Regions from separate parts of the Vibrio diazotrophicus genome, predicted to be linked through region 2. Evidence: predicted binding sites of a transcription regulator. Region 2 holds the regulator's gene; each other region holds the start of a gene.

Region 1 (6,315 bases), on a different replicon from region 2:
GTTTGCCATGCGCACCATGCGATGGAAGCCTTCTTCAATAATGGACAGCTTCTGTTGTTTAGAAACATCACCCGGCCATTTCGCGCGAACTTCCTGCATAAAGCGATGGTTGATCTCGTAAATGATTTCCATATGACGAGGAAGCAGACGCTGAATCAAAGACTCGCTCCATGTTTCCAATGCTTCTGGCAACAAGGTGTGGTTGGTGTAAGCGAATGTCTTAGAACAGATGTCCCAAGCCGCTTCCCAAGATAGGCCACGCTCATCGACCAAAATACGCATTAATTCAGGGATCGCGATGGTTGGGTGAGTATCGTTAAGCTGGATTGTCTCTTTCTTCGGTAGATCTTCCAGTGCAAAACCAGCACCTTCATGACGACGAAGAATGTCACGTACCGATGCCGCACTGTGGAAGTACTGTTGCATCAAGCGCAGTGTTTTACCTTTCTCATGGTTGTCGTTCGGGTAAAGCACTTTAGTAATGTTGCCCGCATCAATCAGAGAGTGCTGAGCTTCGAAGTAGTTACCGTTGTTAAAGCTCTCTAGTGAGAATGGTGCAATGGCACGACATTCCCAAAGGCGTAGTGGATAAACAGTATCGCTTTGGTAGCCCACAATTGGTAAATCCCAAGGCATCGCTTGCACTAACATGCCAGGAACCCATTTGCGAACTTCTTTGCCATTCTCATGGATCACTTCAACGTGACCGTAGAAGCCGATTTCTTGTTTCAGCTCAGGGCGCGCGATTTCCCAAGGGTAACCTTCTACACCACACCAAGCATCAGGCGCTTCTTTCTGATGACCTTGCTCAAAAGACTGTTTGAATAAGCCGTATTCGTAGTGAAGACCGTAACCCACTGTTGGGTATTCTTGAGCAGCACATGAGTCCATGAAACACGCAGCAAGACGACCAAGACCACCGTTACCCAATGAAGGGTCGCGCTCTTCTTCCAACAAATCTGTTAAGTTTTGGCCCAATTCCGCCATCGCTTCAGAAACCTGTTCATAAAGGCCCATGCTAATCAGGTTGTTACCTGTTAAACGGCCAATCAGGAACTCAAGAGATAGGTAGTTCAAGCTTTTAGCATTAACGATGCGCTCGTCTTGCTCGGTTTCAAGCATGTCGAACGTTGTTAATTCTGCTAGAGCATGACCCATAGCCAAATACCAAGAACGGCTAGAAGCATGTTCCACAGTGGTCGCGTATGTCGCGGTAAGATTACGCTTTACGTTCGCTTGGAACGCTGCTTTATCAAACGTTTTCTGTTGCGTAGGTTTCATCGAGAAATCTCTCTTATCAGTTCTAATTCATCTGTGCCATATCCTGCCCGTACAACAAAATGTAAACATCCTCCCAAGTTGTCATGAATTTAGGAGGAGGAGTGAGGGCGTAGAGGGTGTAGCACTTAAGTCGGAGTGATCAATCTCTCATTGATAATCCAATCCGTGAGATTCTGAGTGATTGAGATCACAACGACTGCCTCAATAACCTTAGACGGGGTTTAAACAGCTCGGAGATTCAAGCAGTGCTCCTTTTGCTCATAATGTATACTTCGTCACACTAAAATTATCGTTTTTACTCAAATTACATAAAATTTCGTACAACCCACCTGTCAACCAAACGGATAGCTCAGCAAATTTATTGATCAAAATCACAAATTAGGGGCGTAGTCTGCTTAAGAATGTGAATAGTGCGAGATTCGAGAAAGGGATCAATAAACGTAGTGAAAAACATCAAGTAACATCATTGCCACAAAAGTGACAGAGATCTCTGTTTTCTCCTCTTATTATTTGATCGAAGGGAGATCAAGAATGTGGATTCCTTCTAAACTGACGCGCCCCGGCCGCCTGCACAACGCAATTGTTCGCCCAAGAGTGCTGGACATTTTGCATAACGCCACATGCTATAAGTTAGTGCTATTTCGCTCCCCTGCAGGCTATGGCAAAACTACCATGGCGGCTCAGTGGCTTGCAGATAAACCTCACGTTGGTTGGTACAGCATTGACGATAGTGACAACGATCCTTTCCGATTCTTGAACTATTTTCTACAAGCGATCAATAAAGCAACGGATCAAAGTTGCCCGAATGCGCAAAAACTGGCGGAAAAGCGTCAGTTCTCTTCGATTCATTCACTGTTTAGTGAAGTGTTCACCGAAATGGCTCACTACCACCAAGAATGTTATGTGGTGTTGGATGACTATCATCTGCTGTCTGATGACGAAATTCATGAAGCGATGCGCTTTTTCATCAAACACATGCCGGACAACATGACCTTAGTGGTGACCAGTCGCGCAGCGCCACCACTGGGCACAGCAAACTTGCGTGTGCGTGATTTGATGATCGAGATTGGTAACGAACTGCTGGCATTCGACACCGAAGAAACCACCCGTTTCTTTAATCAACGAGTTACCGATGGCGTTGACGACTCTACAGCAAACAGCTTACGTGATTACGTGGAAGGCTGGCCTTCAGCGTTGCAACTTATCGCTCTGCAAGCGCAATATCAAAAGCGTACTCTGGAGCAAAGTGCGGAATCTGTTTCTCACTTCAATCATGCACATTTGTGGGATTACTTGGTTGAAGAGGTATTTGACCTTCTCGACAACGAAACCCGTCAGTTCCTGATGCAGTGTTCAGTGTTGGAACATTTCAACGATTCACTGGTCACCGCACTGACCAAACGTGACGACGCGTTAAGTATGATTGAATCGTTAAACCGTTTTGGCTTGTTTATTTACCCGTTGGAAGGCGAACACAACTGGTATCGCTTCCACAATTTGTTTGGTGAGTTCCTTGCCCACCAGCGTCTGGCTCGCATTCCACAGCAAGAACACGACTTACACCGCGAAGCGTCACTGGCATGGTTGGAAATGTCTAACCCGCACCAAGCTTTGCGTCATGCCAAAATCGCTCAGGATACCGATTTACTCGCCACCATTTTAAGCAAACACGGCTGGAGCATGTTCAACCAAGGCGAATTGGAGATGTTGGAGTCTTCAATCAACCTGCTTTCTTCTAATCAGCTTTATAGCGAACCTAAGCTCTGCATGCTTCAAGCTTGGCTCGCTCAAAGTCAGCACAGATACAACGATGTCGGTGCCCTGCTTTCCAAAGCTGATGAAGAGATGGCAAAGCTTAATGTGGAACTGTCGAGTAAAGAGCAAGGTGAATTCAACGCATTACGTGCTCAGGTTGCGATTAACCAAAACGAACCGGAAAAAGCTTTAGAGCTCGCTGAATTAGCTTTAAGCCAGCTCGATAACACCATTTATCGCAGCCGAATTGTGGCAACGTCCGTTGTGGGTGAAGTCAACCACGTATTAGGTCAACTCAGCCGTGCTCTGCCAATGATGCAGCAGACCGAGAAACTGGCTCGCCAGTATCAGGTTTATCATCAAGCGCTTTGGGCATTATTGCAGCAAAGCGAAATTCTGATTGCTCAGGGTTATGTTCAAGCCGCTTATGAAGTTCAGGACAATGCGTTCAAACTGATTGAAGAACATCAACTTCACCAGTTGCCATTGCATGAATTTTTGTTGCGAGTACGTGCACAAATTCTCTGGTGTTGGAACCGTTTGGATGAAGCCGAAGAGTGCGCCTACAAAGGGTTGGACGTTCTCGGCAATCACTCGCCAAGTAAACATCTGCACAGTTATTCTATGCTGGCGCGCATCTCGGTTGGCCGTGGCGAACTGGACAAAGCCAGTCGCTTTATTGAGCAGATTCTGCACCTGATGAAGCAGTCTAGCTATCACGTAGACTGGACAGCAAACGCGTCGCTTTCATTGCTGCTTTACTGGCAAGCTCGCGGTGATATGGATTCGATTCAGAATTGGCTGAATACTTCTACTCGCCCAGAAAGAGCCTGTAACCACTTCTCTCAACTGCAATGGCGCAATATTGCCCGTGCTCAAATTAACTTAGACATGATGGAAGAAGCCCAGCAAACGTTGGAATTCATGCAAGAAGAAGCGAAGAAGTATCAGTTAATTACCGATATCAACCGTAACCTGATTGTTGAGTCGATTCTGGCAACGACTCTTGGTAAAGAAGAGGAAGCACGCGATAAGCTTAAGCAAGCGTTAGCTCTCACTAACCAAACCGGTATGATTGGCAACTTCCTGATCGACGGCGCCAAAGTGGGTCATGTGTTGGAGAAACTGATTCAACGCGGTGAGCTGGGCGATTTAGAACGCCACCGTGCGCAACAGTTAATGAAAGAGATTTCAACCACCCAACGCAGCCGTTCTGTGCATTTTGATGAAGAGTTTGTAGAGAAACTGATCAATCACCCGAACATTCCAGAGTTAGTACGTACTAGCCCACTAACTCAACGTGAATGGCAAGTGTTAGGTTTGATCTATTCCGGTTTCAGCAATGAACAAATTGCACAGGAACTTGATGTGGCTGGAACAACCATCAAAACTCACATTCGCAATCTGTATCAGAAACTTAACATCGCTAACCGTAAAGAAGCGGTTCACACCGCTGAGAATCTGCTGCAGTTGATGGGATATTGATTCAAGTAGAACGCAAAGAGCCAGCAAATGCTGGCTCTTTTTATATTCTTTCTTAAGGTTAGAAAGGTTTTGGCGCGAAACCTGTCATCACTTCAATGCGCATGGCTTTACCAATTTTCGTCATTGGGTGAACAACCACTAAACCTTTTACTTTCTTCTTAAGCTTACCTAAATCCGCTTGCTCTTCTTTCGTGATTTCACGAGAGAAAGCCATATCCGATAACTCTTTACGCTCTTTATTGAGATCGTACTCAGCTTTGTGCTTCAAGCTTTTTAGCTGCTTAGTTAGTCTATCGATGTCATCGGTAAATTTTGTGATCATCGCACTATCGCCGCGAGTCTTGGCTGCATCCAACTTGTGATGGCAAGTATCGATGCGATTGTTCAGTTGTTGAATGTCGTTCTTCAGACTCATGGTTTAGTCCTTACATAAAATTTGGAGGCGGAGTATAGCATAGCTGCTTCAGTAGGACATGTGGAATTTATATAGAATGAATTCGTTAGTATTTAGTCGCTTCTATAGGCAAAGCACAGGAATGATAGTGCCAAAGTGCGAACGTCGAGCTTATGGTTACAGAAACTCAATTCACCTCAGTGAAGATCAAACATCAGCACTGAGGTGAAACCGCGTAATTAAGCCAAACCCTCTAAGTTAATATCGGCACGAGTTGATGATACAAGCCAATTCCTAGCAATACGTTGAATGGGAATGTCAAACCCAGAGAGCTCAACATCGCAAGACCTATGTTAGCTTCAGGTATTGCCGCTTTAATCGCAGCAGGAGCAGCAATATAGGACGCGCTGGCTGTTAAGCTGGCAAGTATCACTATCGACCCTTCGCTTAAACCAAGTAGACCGCCAATCACCACGCCGATTGAACCTAAACACATAGGAGCACAGAGTGCAAAGACCATCAATCGCCATTGCTGGACAGGTAAAGGTCTGAGTGTATGCGCAGCCGTGATACCCATTTCCAATAGGAATAGAGCCAGTACCGCTTTAAAACCGCCCATCAACAAATCAGTTACCGGAGCGCCTTCTTTACTGCCGTACATTAGACCGATAATCACGCCACCCACCAGCAATATAACGCCTTTGTTGGTTAATGCTTCATGCCAAAGCGCACCAATAGAAACCGGCTTCGCATTCGGTAATGCAGAGCTGTGACGACGGTATAACAACAAACCAACGATGATGGCGGGAAGCTCCATTAAGACCAAATACAGAGTGACTTCGGCTCCAACGACGAGCTGTTGCGCTTGTGTGTACGCCAAAGCTACGGCAAAAGTACCAGCACTCACAGAGCCATAGTGCGCTGCGATACTGGCGCTGTCTGCCAAATTTAAGCCAATAATTTTTCGTAAAATTGGGAAGAAGCTTAATGGAATCAGAGCACCGATCATCAATACGGCAGCCATTTCAGGTACAAGTCCCCAGCTCACATTGCCATGGAGAGCCATCCCGCCCTTAAGGCCAATGGTCAGCATCAGCAATAAACTTAACATCTCATACATAGCTTTAGGGATGGTCAGATCTGAACGGACTAAACCGGCAAATAAGCCCAACACAAAAAACATTACAACGATATCTGGCATTTATCTTCCTTTTGTTTGGTGTTGTTTTATTACAGTTTTCATTCTGGGCGGGATAATAGGGGAGATTCATCATTGACAGAAATAAAAATATTGATAACCATCCATAGATAATTATCAATAGTTAAAAGTAAACCATGAACATTCGTCACCTTACTTTTCGTTTATTGCAGGTTTACGTGGATGTCATTCAAACTGGCTC
Region 2 (6,315 bases):
GTCAGCCAGACAAGATGCTGGCGCTAGAAATGGGTGGTAATAACCCAATGGTGATTTCTGAGAGTTTTGGTGATTTGAACGCAACGGTCTACACCATTATTCAGTCTGCATTTATCAGTGCTGGTCAACGTTGTACTTGTGCACGTCGTCTGTATGTTCCTGTTGGTGCGAAAGGCGATGAACTGGTTGCTCGCTTAGTAGAAGCGACGAAGAAGCTGCGTATGGATCAGCCATTTGCTGAGCCAGCACCATTTATGGGGCCTCAAATCTCTAAAGCGGCGGCGGACTTCATTCTTAATGCCCAAGCCAACCTACAATCTCTAGGTGGTAAGAGCCTTGTTGAAGCGCAAAGCAAAGGTGCTGCGTTCGTATCACCGGGTATCATTGATGTTACGCCAATCGCGCAACTGCCTGACGAAGAATACTTCGGCCCACTACTGCAATTGGTTCGCTACGAAACTCTAGAGCAAGCGGTTGAGCTGGCTAACGATACTCGCTTTGGTCTGTCTGCTGGCTTAGTTACAACAGAAGATACGGAGTGGGAATACTTTGTTGACCATATTCGTGCAGGTATCGTGAACCGCAACCGTCAGCTAACGGGTGCGAGTGGTGATGCTCCATTTGGTGGTCCGGGTGCTTCGGGTAACTTACGTCCAAGTGCATTCTACGCTGCGGACTACTGTGCTTACCCAATGGCGTCAATGGAAGGTTCTGCAACCGAGCTTCCTGCGACACTAAGCCCAGGTGTAGAGCTATAACAAAGTTATTCAGGCTTCATCGAAAGGTGAAGCCTGTTTGTTTAAACCTGAAAACTAATAACAACTTAAATCTATAAAAGAATAGTAACCGGCTTTAGTTAGCCTCTTTTCCAATCCAATACGTCGTGTTCATGAAGCCAAGGAGGCACTATGACGCCAGAAGTTCTGTTTCAATCATTGTGGAATGATTACATCACTCGCCTTTGTCCTTCCGCAGATAAAGTTCATAGCTTGTTAGAAGAAGATGAAGCGCTAATCAATGACCATATTGCACTACGTACTTTCAATGTTGCTCCTCTTGGTCTAGAAACGTTAGCAAAACCTTTCTTAGCCCTCGGCTACAAAGATTGTGGTGACTATGTTTTTGAAAGCAAAAAACTGGTCGCAAAACACTATGAGCATCCTGATCCGCTTCAGCCAAAAGTATTCATCAGTGAACTGAAAGTTGAAGAGTGTTCACCACAGCTTCAAGAGATTGTTGCTAAGTTGGTTGAGCAAGTAGATGCAACTAAACTTGAAGGTGATGCATTCCTTTATGGTGGTCGTTTGTGGGATATCAGTTTTGCAGATTACCAGTTGCTGGCAGAAGAAAGCGAGTACGCTTCTTGGTTGGCGGCGCATGGTTATGGGGCTAACCACTTTACGGTTAACGTAAACCAGCTCAAGGCATTTACAGAAGTAAAACAAGTGAATGACCATTTGCGTGGCGCAGGTTTTACTATCAATGAATCGGGCGGTGAAGTGAAAGGAACGCCAGAAGTATTGCTTGAGCAGTCTTCAACCATGGCAGATAAAGTTCCAGTAACATTTAGTGATGGCACTGAAACGGTTCCTGGTGGCTTCTATGAGTTTGCAAAGCGTTATCCAATGGCAAACGGAGAGCTATATACAGGATTTGTAGCTGCATCTGCAGATAAGATTTTTGAAAGTACCGATAGTAAATCTCTTGCCTAGTTAAGAGTGATCACTTACCGAGCTTTATGTGTTAGCGAATAGAGCAGAAAAAAGAAAAGCCACCAGAAGGTGGCTTTTGAATTTTTGTAATAGCGTTAGCTATTAACGAGTTCCGTACACAACGATAGTCTTACCGTGAGCTGAAATTAGATTCTGCTCTTCAAGCATCTTCAGAATACGACCTACTGTCTCACGAGAACAGCCAACGATTTGACCGATTTCTTGACGAGTGATCTTGATCTGCATGCCGTCTGGGTGAGTCATTGCGTCAGGCTGTTTCGCTAGGTTAAGAAGCGTTTGTGCAATGCGGCCTGTTACGTCTAGGAACGCAAGGTCACCAACTTTCTGGCTTGTTACTTGTAGACGACGAGCCATCTGACCAGAAAGACGCATTAAAATATCTGGGTTAACTTGGATAAGCTGACGGAACTTCTTAAATGAAATTTCAGCAACTTCACATGGAGATTTAGCTCGAACCCATGCTGTACGCTCTTGACCTTCTTCAAACAAGCCAAGTTCACCGATGAAGTCACCTTGGTTTAGGTAAGAAAGGATCATTTCCTTTCCTTCTTCATCTTTAATCAGTACCGCAACAGAACCTTTAACAATGTAGTACAAAGTTTCTGCTTTCTCGCCCGCGTGAATCAGCGTGCTTTTTGAAGGGTACTTATGAATGTGACAATGTGAAAGAAACCACTCTAATGTTGGGTCGGTTTGAGGTTTACCTAGAACCATAATATCTCACTTCCTCTGCAGGGTACGCTTGCTGCTATCCATATTTAGCAAAGCTTAAAATAGATTTACTAGAATAAGAGGACTTTATGGTCGCTGCAAGCTATCTTGTGTTTCGGTTAAGAATAGTATCCTTTTTCAGCGACATTTTCTTGATTTTAATCGTGTCCCTACCTTGATTTTTTACGCAAAAATGTGCACATGGTCACGGTATGGAAACTAAACGCAAAAAGCTTGTTTCGATTAGCCGATTTTCCCCGTTTCAATGAGTTGCTGTAGGATTGGTCTTACAATCAATTCCATGGCAAAACTCATTTTTCCTCCCGGAACCACAATGGTGTTGTGGCGAGACATAAAGGAGCCGTCGATCATTGCCAGTAAGTATGGGAAGTCGACATTTTTAATTCCACGTAGGCGAATGACTACAAAACTTTCGTCCAGACTAGGAATGCCTTTGGCATTCAGTGGGTTGGATGTATCTACGGTCGGCACCCGTTGAAAGTTAATATGCGTGCGCGAAAATTGTGGTGTGATGTAGTTGAGATAGTCATCCATTGAGCGAACTATCGAATCCATCACGGCTTCGCGCGAGTGCCCCCGGTCACGGGTGTCACGGACATACTTTTGAATCCACTCAAGGTTAACAATCGGTACCATGCCAATCAGGAAATCGACATGCTGCGCCACATTAACCTCACCGTCTACTACACCACCGTGTAGCCCTTCATAGAAGAGTACGTCTGTACTAGCTGGAAGCTCTTGCCATGGAGTGAATGTTCCGGGCATTTGGTTATAAGGCACGGCCTCATCAAAGGTGTGCAGATAGCGTCGGATTTGGCCTGTTCCTGCTTTACCGTATTGACGGAAAAACTCGCTCAAAGCACCAAAGTCGTTGGCTTCTGGGCCGAAGTAGCTGATATGACGACCCTGTTCGCGGGCTTTACGGATTTCAATATCCATTTCTGGACGAGTGAAACGGTGAAAACTATCACCTTCAACCCAAGCGGGTTTAACACTCATCATGTTGAACATTTTACGGAATGCTTCTGACGTTGTAGTAGTGCCTGCACCTGATGAACCAGTTACGGCAATAATTGGGTGTTTTGCTGACATGACTAACCTTGTCCAAAAATCCTATAATAAGGCGTTGAAATCTGTTCATCGCCCGAGTTGAAGCCACTATAACATGGAATTTCAATTATCACTGATTATCGATTATTAACTTTGATATCAATACTTTCGTGTAATTCTGAATAGACAATCACCGCATCGCCGCTCCTTAGTAATGCTTTGATTTGGTCGATCTTATGCTCCAGAGAAACTTCAACTTCGCCATAATCTGTGCCTTCTCTGAGCACAAATTCGCTGATGAGGTTTTCTAATGTTTCTGGTGCAATATCTTGCCAAGGTACAATCATAACTTGCTCGTAATTCTTCTTAATGTTGTTTCGTCAATATAACGCACGTCAGCCTATTAATGGAGGGGCGAATTTTTTATTGCTGACGAATATTTAATCCTGAGCGTCTTTCAAACTTTCATAATAAGCAGGCAATGCTTTTTCCAGCCAAAATTCAGGCTTTAGGATGCTTCCGGATACAAAGCCAACGTGCCCGCCTTGCTCAAACAAGCGATAGTCGATGTTGTCAGGTAGGATGAATTTGGGAATCACAGATTCATTCATAAATGGATCGTCTTTAGCATGAATGATCTGAGTGGGTACTTTAATTTGCTGTAGTTTGTTAATACCAGAGCATTTCTCGTAGTAGTCTTGCGAATCTTTAAACCCATGTAGGGGCGCTGTGATTAAGTCATCGAAATCACTGAGGTGAGTGACGCGTTTAATGCTCTGATAGGAAAGCCCTAGTTCACCTTTGAGCAGATGATGCTTTTTCATTGCACTGTTTTTCAGTGATGAGACCAGATAACGGCGATAGATTTTTGAAAAACCGTGTTCAATCCGTTGAGCACAGGCAGCTAAATCTAAAGGGGCGGAAACTACGGTCGCAGCTGTGACTATCGGATCTTCATTGTAATCGGCCAAGTAGTTCACCAGCATGTTGCCTCCAAGAGAAATACCAGTAGCGACGATAGTGCGATTCGGAAACTGTTCTCTCAAATATTCCAGAACTAAACGGGCATCTTCCACCTCACCGGAATGGTATGCGCGAGCCAAATTATTCGGCTTACCGCTACAACCGCGGAAGTGCATCATGACCGATAACCAGCCATCTTTGGCAAAGGCTTGCATTAAGCCATTGGCATAAGGGCTATAGAAGCAGCCTTCCAGACCATGAAATAGGATGAAAATGGGCTTTTTCGCTGCGCTTTCACTATGTGCATCTTCACTCCACGCTAAGTCGAGGAAATCGCCGTCAGGTGTATCGAGCGTTTGCCAGACTGGTTCAAACAGCGCTTTCTTACGAATAAAGCGCGGGACTAATGTCTGTAAATGTGGGTTCTTCAAGCCTGTAGCGGCAACAAATTGGGTCATCGGCTAACCATCAAATTAATTCAATTATTTTTGCCTATTTAATGATGCAGTTTTGGTGACTGCAACTTTAAGTGGTCTGTTTATATTGAGTATATACCCAATTAAATAAGCGGGAAGATTCAGTTCTTGGGTACAGGTTTGGCAAACTGTTTAGCGAGGTTTTCGGCACCGAGTTGTCGGCAGTAACGTTGGGTAAGAGGTGTGTCTTCATTATTCATCAAAGTCAGACTATTGATGCAGTCCACTAAGTCAGACTGTTGCTGCTTTTCCAACTGCAATTCGAATTGCAGTGCTTCGCGATATTGGGTGTCCGGCAGAGTGGCTTTTAATTTACGGCGTAACTCTCGGTAGCTATGTAGTAGCGTTTCCGAGCGTCCGATACAGTCAATAACCGTTTGCCAATCTTGCTCATGAAACGCTACTTGCTGCTCATCAAGCCATTTGAGCAGCAAGAGCAAATTTACGTTGCCGTTATAGTGGTTTTGCAGGTGTAAGCACGCCTCTTTGACTTCTCGAACGCTGTAGTACTGCAAGCTGAATTGCCATAGTCGTTCCAACGTGAGTGAAATTCTGACGTGCTCTTGGGTCATTGACTGTTGAACTCCTGTTCCATTTCTTCCAGCGTCTCTTGCTCGCTCATCCACTCCATTTCGATCTCTTCGAGTTCGGATTTCGCCTGAGCTTGTGTAGCGAGAACTTGGTTAAGTTTAGCTTTGTTTTCTGCATCATACAGTGAGGACTCCGATAATTGTTGTTCAGAGTCCGCGACAATTTCGTTCAACTTATCCATTTTCGCTTCGAGTTGTGTCAGCTTTTTGCGAATTGGCGCAGTCAGCTTGCGAAGTTCTGCTTCACGACGTTTTTGATCTTTCTTCGCTGCAGCGCTGTTAGCATTGTCTTTTGGTGCAGCTTGAGCTTGTTGTTCTTTGCGTTCTGCTTTTTGCTGATCCTGAAGCCATTTATAGTAATCTACTAAATCACCATCAAACGGTGCCACTTGGCGGTCATGAACCAGATACAAATCATCGGTTGTAGCGCGCAGTAGGTAGCGGTCGTGACTGACAATAACCATCGCACCTTCGAAGCTTTGCAGTGCAAGAGTCAGGGCTTGACGCATATCCAAATCAAGGTGGTTGGTTGGTTCATCAAGTAATAGCAGGTTTGGTTTTTGCCACACAATAAGAGCCAACACGAGGCGCGCTTTTTCACCGCCCGAGAACGGTCCAACTTTCTCTAGTGCTTTATCACCGTTGAAGCCGAAACTACCCAGATAGTTGCGCAGTTCTAATTCGTTTTTCTCAGGCGCGATTTGCATCATGTGTTGCAAAGGTGTCTCTTCTGGATGAAGCGTTTCAAGCTGATGCTGCGCGAAGTAACCA
Region 3 (6,315 bases), 170 kb from region 2:
AAAATACCTCGCCTAAGCGAGGTATTTATAAAGAACTATAAAGCTAAGCTAATAATTAAGCTTGGCCTTTAACTTCTTTAAGACCGTTGAAAGGAGCACGACCAGCTAGCGCTTCTTCGATACGGATAAGTTGGTTGTACTTAGCAACACGGTCAGAACGGCTCATAGAACCAGTTTTGATTTGACCTGCAGCTGTACCTACCGCTAGGTCAGCGATAGTTGCATCTTCAGTTTCGCCAGAACGGTGAGAGATTACTGCTGTGTAACCTGCGTCTTTAGCCATCTTGATTGCAGCTAGAGTCTCAGTTAGAGAACCGATTTGGTTGAACTTGATTAGGATAGAGTTAGCAATGCCTTTCTCGATACCTTGAGCAAGAATCTTAGTGTTAGTTACGAATAGATCGTCACCAACAAGTTGGATCTTGTCGCCTAGAAGTTGAGTTTGGTGTGCGAAACCATCCCAATCAGACTCGTCTAGACCATCTTCGATAGAAACGATAGGGAATTTCTCAACTAGACCAGCTAGGTAGTGGTTGAACTCTTCAGAAGAGAAAGTTTTACCTTCGCCTTTCATGTTGTAGATGCCAGCGTCTTTGTCGTAGAACTCAGATGCTGCACAGTCCATAGCTAGAGTGATGTCTTTACCTAGAACGTAACCAGCAGCAGCAACTGCTTCTGCGATAACTTCTAGCGCTTCAGCGTTAGATTTTAGGTTAGGAGCGAAACCACCTTCGTCACCAACAGCAGTGTTGTAACCTTTAGACTTAAGAACTTTAGCTAGGTTGTGGAATACTTCCGCACCCATGCGTACAGCTTCTTTAAGAGTTGCAGCACCAACTGGTTGAATCATGAATTCTTGGATATCAACGTTGTTATCTGCGTGCTCACCACCGTTGATGATGTTCATCATTGGTAGAGGCATAGAGAATTGACCTGCAGTGCCGTTTAGCTCAGCGATGTGCTCGTATAGAGGCATGCCTTTAGCTGCTGCTGCTGCTTTAGCGTTTGCTAGAGATACAGCTAGGATTGCGTTAGCACCGAAGTTAGATTTGTTTTCAGTACCATCTAGGTCGATCATGATTTGGTCAATAGCAGCTTGGTCTTTAGCATCTTTACCAACTAGAGCGTCAGCGATAGGACCATTTACAGCAGCGATTGCTTTAAGAACACCTTTACCTAGGAAACGTGATTTGTCGCCATCGCGTAGCTCAAGAGCTTCACGAGAACCAGTAGATGCGCCAGATGGAGCTGCCGCCATACCAACGAAACCGCCTTCTAGGTGTACTTCAGCTTCTACAGTTGGGTTACCACGTGAGTCGATGATTTCACGACCTAGAACTTTAACGATCTTAGACATTAATGTTTCCTCTCGTTGAATTTAAATGTCAAAACTATAAAGGACAGCTGCACAACTTAAAGCAACTGTCCGTATCCTTGTTACTTCTCAGATTCACCGCGTTGGAACTCACCCGCTGCTTTCACGAAACCAGCAAATAATGGGTGACCATCACGAGGGGTTGATGTGAATTCTGGGTGGAACTGCGCTGCTACAAACCATGGGTGAGCAGGGTTCTCAATCACTTCAACCAATTTCTTGTCAGCAGATAAGCCTGATACTTTTAGGCCAGCTTTTTCAATCTGCGGACGAAGATTGTTGTTTACTTCATAACGGTGACGGTGACGTTCATGGATCGTCGCGCTACCGTATAGTTGGTAAGCTTTAGTACCTTTTTCTAGGTGGCATAACTGAGAACCTAGGCGCATTGTGCCGCCAAGATCAGAAGTCTCTGTACGCTCTTCAACGTTACCTTCACTATCTACCCATTCAGTAATCAAACCTACCACAGGGTACTTAGTGTTTTTGTTAAATTCTGTTGAATGTGCACCTTCCATACCAGCAACGTTACGAGCGAACTCAATAAGCGCTACTTGCATACCTAGACAGATACCTAGGTAAGGAACCTTGTTTTCACGTGCATATTGAGCAGCCATAATCTTGCCTTCAATACCACGGTCACCAAAGCCACCCGGAACCAAGATTGCATCAAGACCATGCAGAACTTCGAAACCACGAGTTTCTACGTCTTGAGAATCTACATATTTAATCGTTACATTCAAACGATTTTTTAGGCCAGCATGTTTCAGTGCTTCGTTTACCGATTTGTAAGCGTCTGGTAGTTCAATGTACTTACCAACCATACCAATGGTGACTTCACCCGTTGGATTCGCTTCTTCGTAAATAACTTGTTCCCATTCTGACAGATCAGCTTCAGGAGCATTGATACCGAAACGAGCACAAACTAAATCATCCAAGCCTTGAGATTTAACCAATTGAGGGATCTTGTAGATAGAATCTACGTCCTTCATTGAAATTACTGCTTTCTCAGAAACGTTACAGAAAAGTGCAATCTTCTTACGCTCGTTTGCTGGGATCATACGGTCGCTACGACATACTAGGATGTCTGGCTGAATACCGATAGATAGCAGTTCTTTTACAGAGTGTTGAGTTGGCTTAGTTTTCACTTCACCTGCCGCAGCAAGGTAAGGTACTAGAGTCAAATGCATGAACATTGCGTGTTCACGACCTACTTCGATTGCCAACTGACGAATCGCTTCCATGAATGGTAGAGATTCGATATCACCAACTGTGCCACCAACCTCAACGATAGCCACATCGTGACCTTCGGAGCCCGCGATTACACGGTCTTTGATAGCGTTAGTGATGTGCGGGATAACCTGAATGGTTGCACCTAGGTAATCGCCACGACGCTCTTTACGTAAAACGTCAGCATAAACACGACCAGCAGTAAAGTTATTGCGCTTGGTCATCTTAGTACGAATAAAGCGTTCGTAGTGACCAAGGTCAAGGTCTGTTTCAGCGCCATCTTCCGTGACAAACACTTCACCGTGTTGAGTAGGGCTCATTGTGCCTGGATCAACGTTGATGTAAGGGTCAAGCTTCATCATAGTCACTTTAAGACCACGAGCTTCTAAAATAGCCGCAAGCGATGCTGCTGCAATACCTTTACCTAGTGAGGATACAACCCCGCCAGTAACAAAAATATAATTTGTCGTCATGTTTAACCTGAAATTGGTTGAATGAGGGAAATGGATTTCTTCTGGACGGGACAAAACTATACCAGAACCCAATTACCGCCACAACGTGAAATCTATCACACTCAGTTTTTAATTTTTTGCTTCAAATCAAATAGCCATATCGCAGAATGCAAACAAAGTAATTTAATTGGGTTAATTTTGTCTCAAAAGCCCATATTCAGGGCTTCACTCTAGACCTTTTTCCCGTCTTTTTACTCGCTCCCACATGCCATCTAACTCTTGCAATGAAAAGTCCGTCAAGGTTTTATTCTGCTCTCTTACTTGAGCCTCAACACCTTGAAAACGCTTTACAAATTTACGGTTAGCCTTGGTAAGAGCGACCTCAGGATCTTTCTTGAGATGACGAACTAAATTCACCGTGGCAAACAGCAAATCCCCCAGCTCCTCTTCAACTCTCGACTCATCAACATCGATATTGATGGCTTCGGCAACCACTTCTTCAATTTCTTCATGCACTTTGTCTACAACCGGACCTAAAGTCTCCCAGTCGAATCCGTATTTTGCGCATTTTTTTTGAATCTTATTCGCTCGCGATAACGCTGGTAGCGATTGTGGTATAGAGTCTAGAATACTTTGCTCGCTTTTGCCTACTTGGGCTTTTTCGAGGGATTTTTCCTTTTCCCAATTGGCATTCAGTTCTGCTTCATCAGCAAATTTTGCATCTGAAAAAACATGAGGATGACGGCGAGTCAGCTTTTCATTCACCGTCTCCACTACATCGCGAAAATCGAATAACCCTTGTTCCTGAGCCATCTGACTGTAGAAAATCACCTGAAACAGTAAGTCACCCAGCTCTTCTTTTAAATTGGGCCAATCTTGATTGTGAATGGCATCTACCACTTCATAGGTTTCTTCAATGGTATATGGAACAACGCTTTCAAAGGTCTGCTTCTTATCCCAAAGACACCCTGTTTCCGGGTCACGCAATTTCGCCATAATGTCGACTAACTGCTCGATTGGATGACTCATATCTGTTTCCTTATAAATATCCACCAGAAAAACCAGTGGTTTAGAGATAGAAAAGAAAAAGGTAAGTGGCGAACCACTTACCTTTCATTTCAATCTGTTATTTAGAGCTAGCCAAGGCGTTTGACGAGCATAACGTCTTTCACTTGTTCTAGTCGCTTAGACACACGAGCCAAAATTTCGATGTTGTTAACCTCTAGCTCGAAATCCATGATCACGATTTGACGTTTGTAGTCACTACGGCTCTTCATGGTAAGTACTTTCACCTTCTCGTTCGCCAGCAGACTAGTAATATCTTTTAGCAAGCCCACGCGCTCCATCGCTTCCACTCGTAAGGTCAGGATGTAAGAACCCATAAATCCAGCCCCCCAAACGGTATCAATAATACGTTCTGGTGCGTGGTGACTCAGTTCTTCCAACTGCTCACAGTCGCTTCTGTGTACCGAAATGCCCCGACCTTGAGTGATATAACCTTTGATTTCATCACCCGGAATCGGCTGACAACAACGCGCTAGATGGGTCATCAGGTTATCGACGCCTTCAACCACGACGGCATCTTTTTGCGGACGATGAAGAGTTGCGGATTTCGACTCATCTCCCTTGAGCTTCTCAAGTACCAGTTTGTCTTCTTCTTCCGCCGTCGGCTTATTCACTAGCGCATTGATGTGGTTAACGATCTGGTTAATACGTAAATCGCCACTACCAACACCGACATAAAGTTCGTCAGCACTGTTAACGTTAAAACGTTTCAGAGCATATTGCTCCGCATCTTTGAGCGTCGCACCGATTTTAGCTAACTCTGTTTCTAGAATTTCGCGTCCAGCTTCAAGGTTTTTCTCACGGCTCTGTTTACGGAACCAAGCATTGATCTTCGCACGAGCACGGCCAGAATGAACAAAGCCCGTTGCAGGGTTTAGCCAGTCACGTGACGGGTTAGGTTCTTTCGCTGTGATAATTTCGACTTGGTCACCCATTTGAAGTTTGTGGGTGAATGGCACAATACGCCCACCTACTTTGGCACCGATACAGCGATGCCCCACTTCAGAGTGAATGTGGTATGCGAAATCCAGTGGCGTTGCTCCCATTGGCAGGTCGACAACATCCCCACGCGGTGTAAAGGCGTAAACGCGGTCGTCAAATACTTGGCTGCGAAGTTCATCCAACATCTCGCCGGAGTCAGACATCTCTTCTTGCCAATCAATCAGTTTACGCAGCCAAGTAATTTTCTCGTCGTAACCACTGCGGCCACTGCTTGCGCCTTCTTTATATTTCCAGTGCGCAGCAACCCCAAGTTCAGATTCTTCATGCATCTGCTTAGTGCGGATCTGAATCTCAATGGTTTTGCCTTCAGGGCCAAGAATCACCGTATGAATCGACTGATACCCGTTCGGTTTCGGGTTTGCGACATAATCATCAAACTCGCTCGGCAAATGCTTAAACTGGGTATGAACCACACCAAGCGCCGCATAACAGTCTTGCAGCTTATCCGCGATGATACGCACTGCGCGCACATCAAACAGCTCATCAAATGCCAGATTCTTCTTCTGCATTTTGCGCCAGATACTGTAAATGTGCTTCGGACGACCGCTGACTTCAGCATTGATATTCGCCGCTTTCATTTCCGCGCTTAAGTTATCCACAAAGTCACGGATGTACTGTTCGCGAACGATACGACGCTCAGACAGCTGTTTCGCGATCTGTTTATAAGTGTCGGGTTGTTGGTAGCGGAATGCGTAGTCTTCGATTTCCCACTTCAGCTGACCGATACCTAATCGGTTCGCCAGTGGTGCATAGATGTTAGCACACTCTTTTGCCGCTGAACGACGAACTTCGTCCGGTTGATCTTTCACTTCACGAAGGTTGCAGATTCGCTCTGCAAGCTTGATAACCACGCAACGGAAGTCGTCGACCATCGCCAGCAACATACGACGTACGTTATCGACTTGTGCTGACGCTTCACTGCCTTGCATGGTGATATTCAGTTGACCAATCGCTGCCATCTCTTCGACGCCAGCAATTAATTTAATGATCTCTTTACCGTAATGTTCTTCGACTTCTTCGCGATCCACTAAGCCACTGGTCGCAATTGGGAACAACAACGCTGCCACCAACGTTGGGCGGTCCATCGATAAAGTGATCAGAATTTCGATCATTTCGCGGCCACGCCACAACAATAGCGGGCCTTTAGAATTGCCCACCAAGAATTGCTCACATTGGTGATACACCTCTGTA

Evidence for each region. The regulator CRP, encoded in region 2, controls carbon source genes, mostly activating them, when cyclic AMP is high. The targets are predictions, from matches to a motif close to TGTGANNNNNNTCACA.
Region 1: AAGA51_RS21370 (glycogen/starch/alpha-glucan phosphorylase) is a predicted target of CRP. The motif match lies at 1,416-1,431, and genes of this name have one in related genera.
Region 3: AAGA51_RS02175 (CTP synthase) is a predicted target of CRP. The motif match lies at 3,163-3,178, and genes of this name have one in related genera.

What each region holds. Positions count from the first base shown of each region.
Region 1 covers NZ_CP151843.1:1,338,175-1,344,489, reverse strand. The annotation lists gene AAGA51_RS21370 (glycogen/starch/alpha-glucan phosphorylase) at 1-1,281, opposite strand, end outside; gene malT (HTH-type transcriptional regulator MalT) at 1,813-4,521, shown strand; gene AAGA51_RS21360 (YibL family ribosome-associated protein) at 4,580-4,936, opposite strand; gene AAGA51_RS21355 (sodium-dependent bicarbonate transport family permease) at 5,169-6,116, opposite strand; gene AAGA51_RS21350 (LysR family transcriptional regulator) at 6,251-6,315, shown strand, end outside.
Region 2 covers NZ_CP151842.1:285,303-291,617, forward strand. The annotation lists gene astD (succinylglutamate-semialdehyde dehydrogenase) at 1-758, shown strand, start outside; gene AAGA51_RS01290 (DUF1338 domain-containing protein) at 909-1,712, shown strand; gene crp (cAMP-activated global transcriptional regulator CRP) at 1,815-2,447, opposite strand; gene AAGA51_RS01300 (phosphoribulokinase) at 2,688-3,557, opposite strand; gene AAGA51_RS01305 (YheU family protein) at 3,653-3,862, opposite strand; gene AAGA51_RS01310 (hydrolase) at 3,956-4,936, opposite strand; gene AAGA51_RS01315 (TIGR02444 family protein) at 5,056-5,526, opposite strand; gene AAGA51_RS01320 (ABC transporter ATP-binding protein) at 5,523-6,315, opposite strand, start outside.
Region 3 covers NZ_CP151842.1:452,235-458,549, reverse strand. The annotation lists gene eno (phosphopyruvate hydratase) at 56-1,357, opposite strand; gene AAGA51_RS02175 (CTP synthase) at 1,438-3,078, opposite strand; gene mazG (nucleoside triphosphate pyrophosphohydrolase) at 3,283-4,086, opposite strand; gene relA (GTP diphosphokinase) at 4,194-6,315, opposite strand, start outside.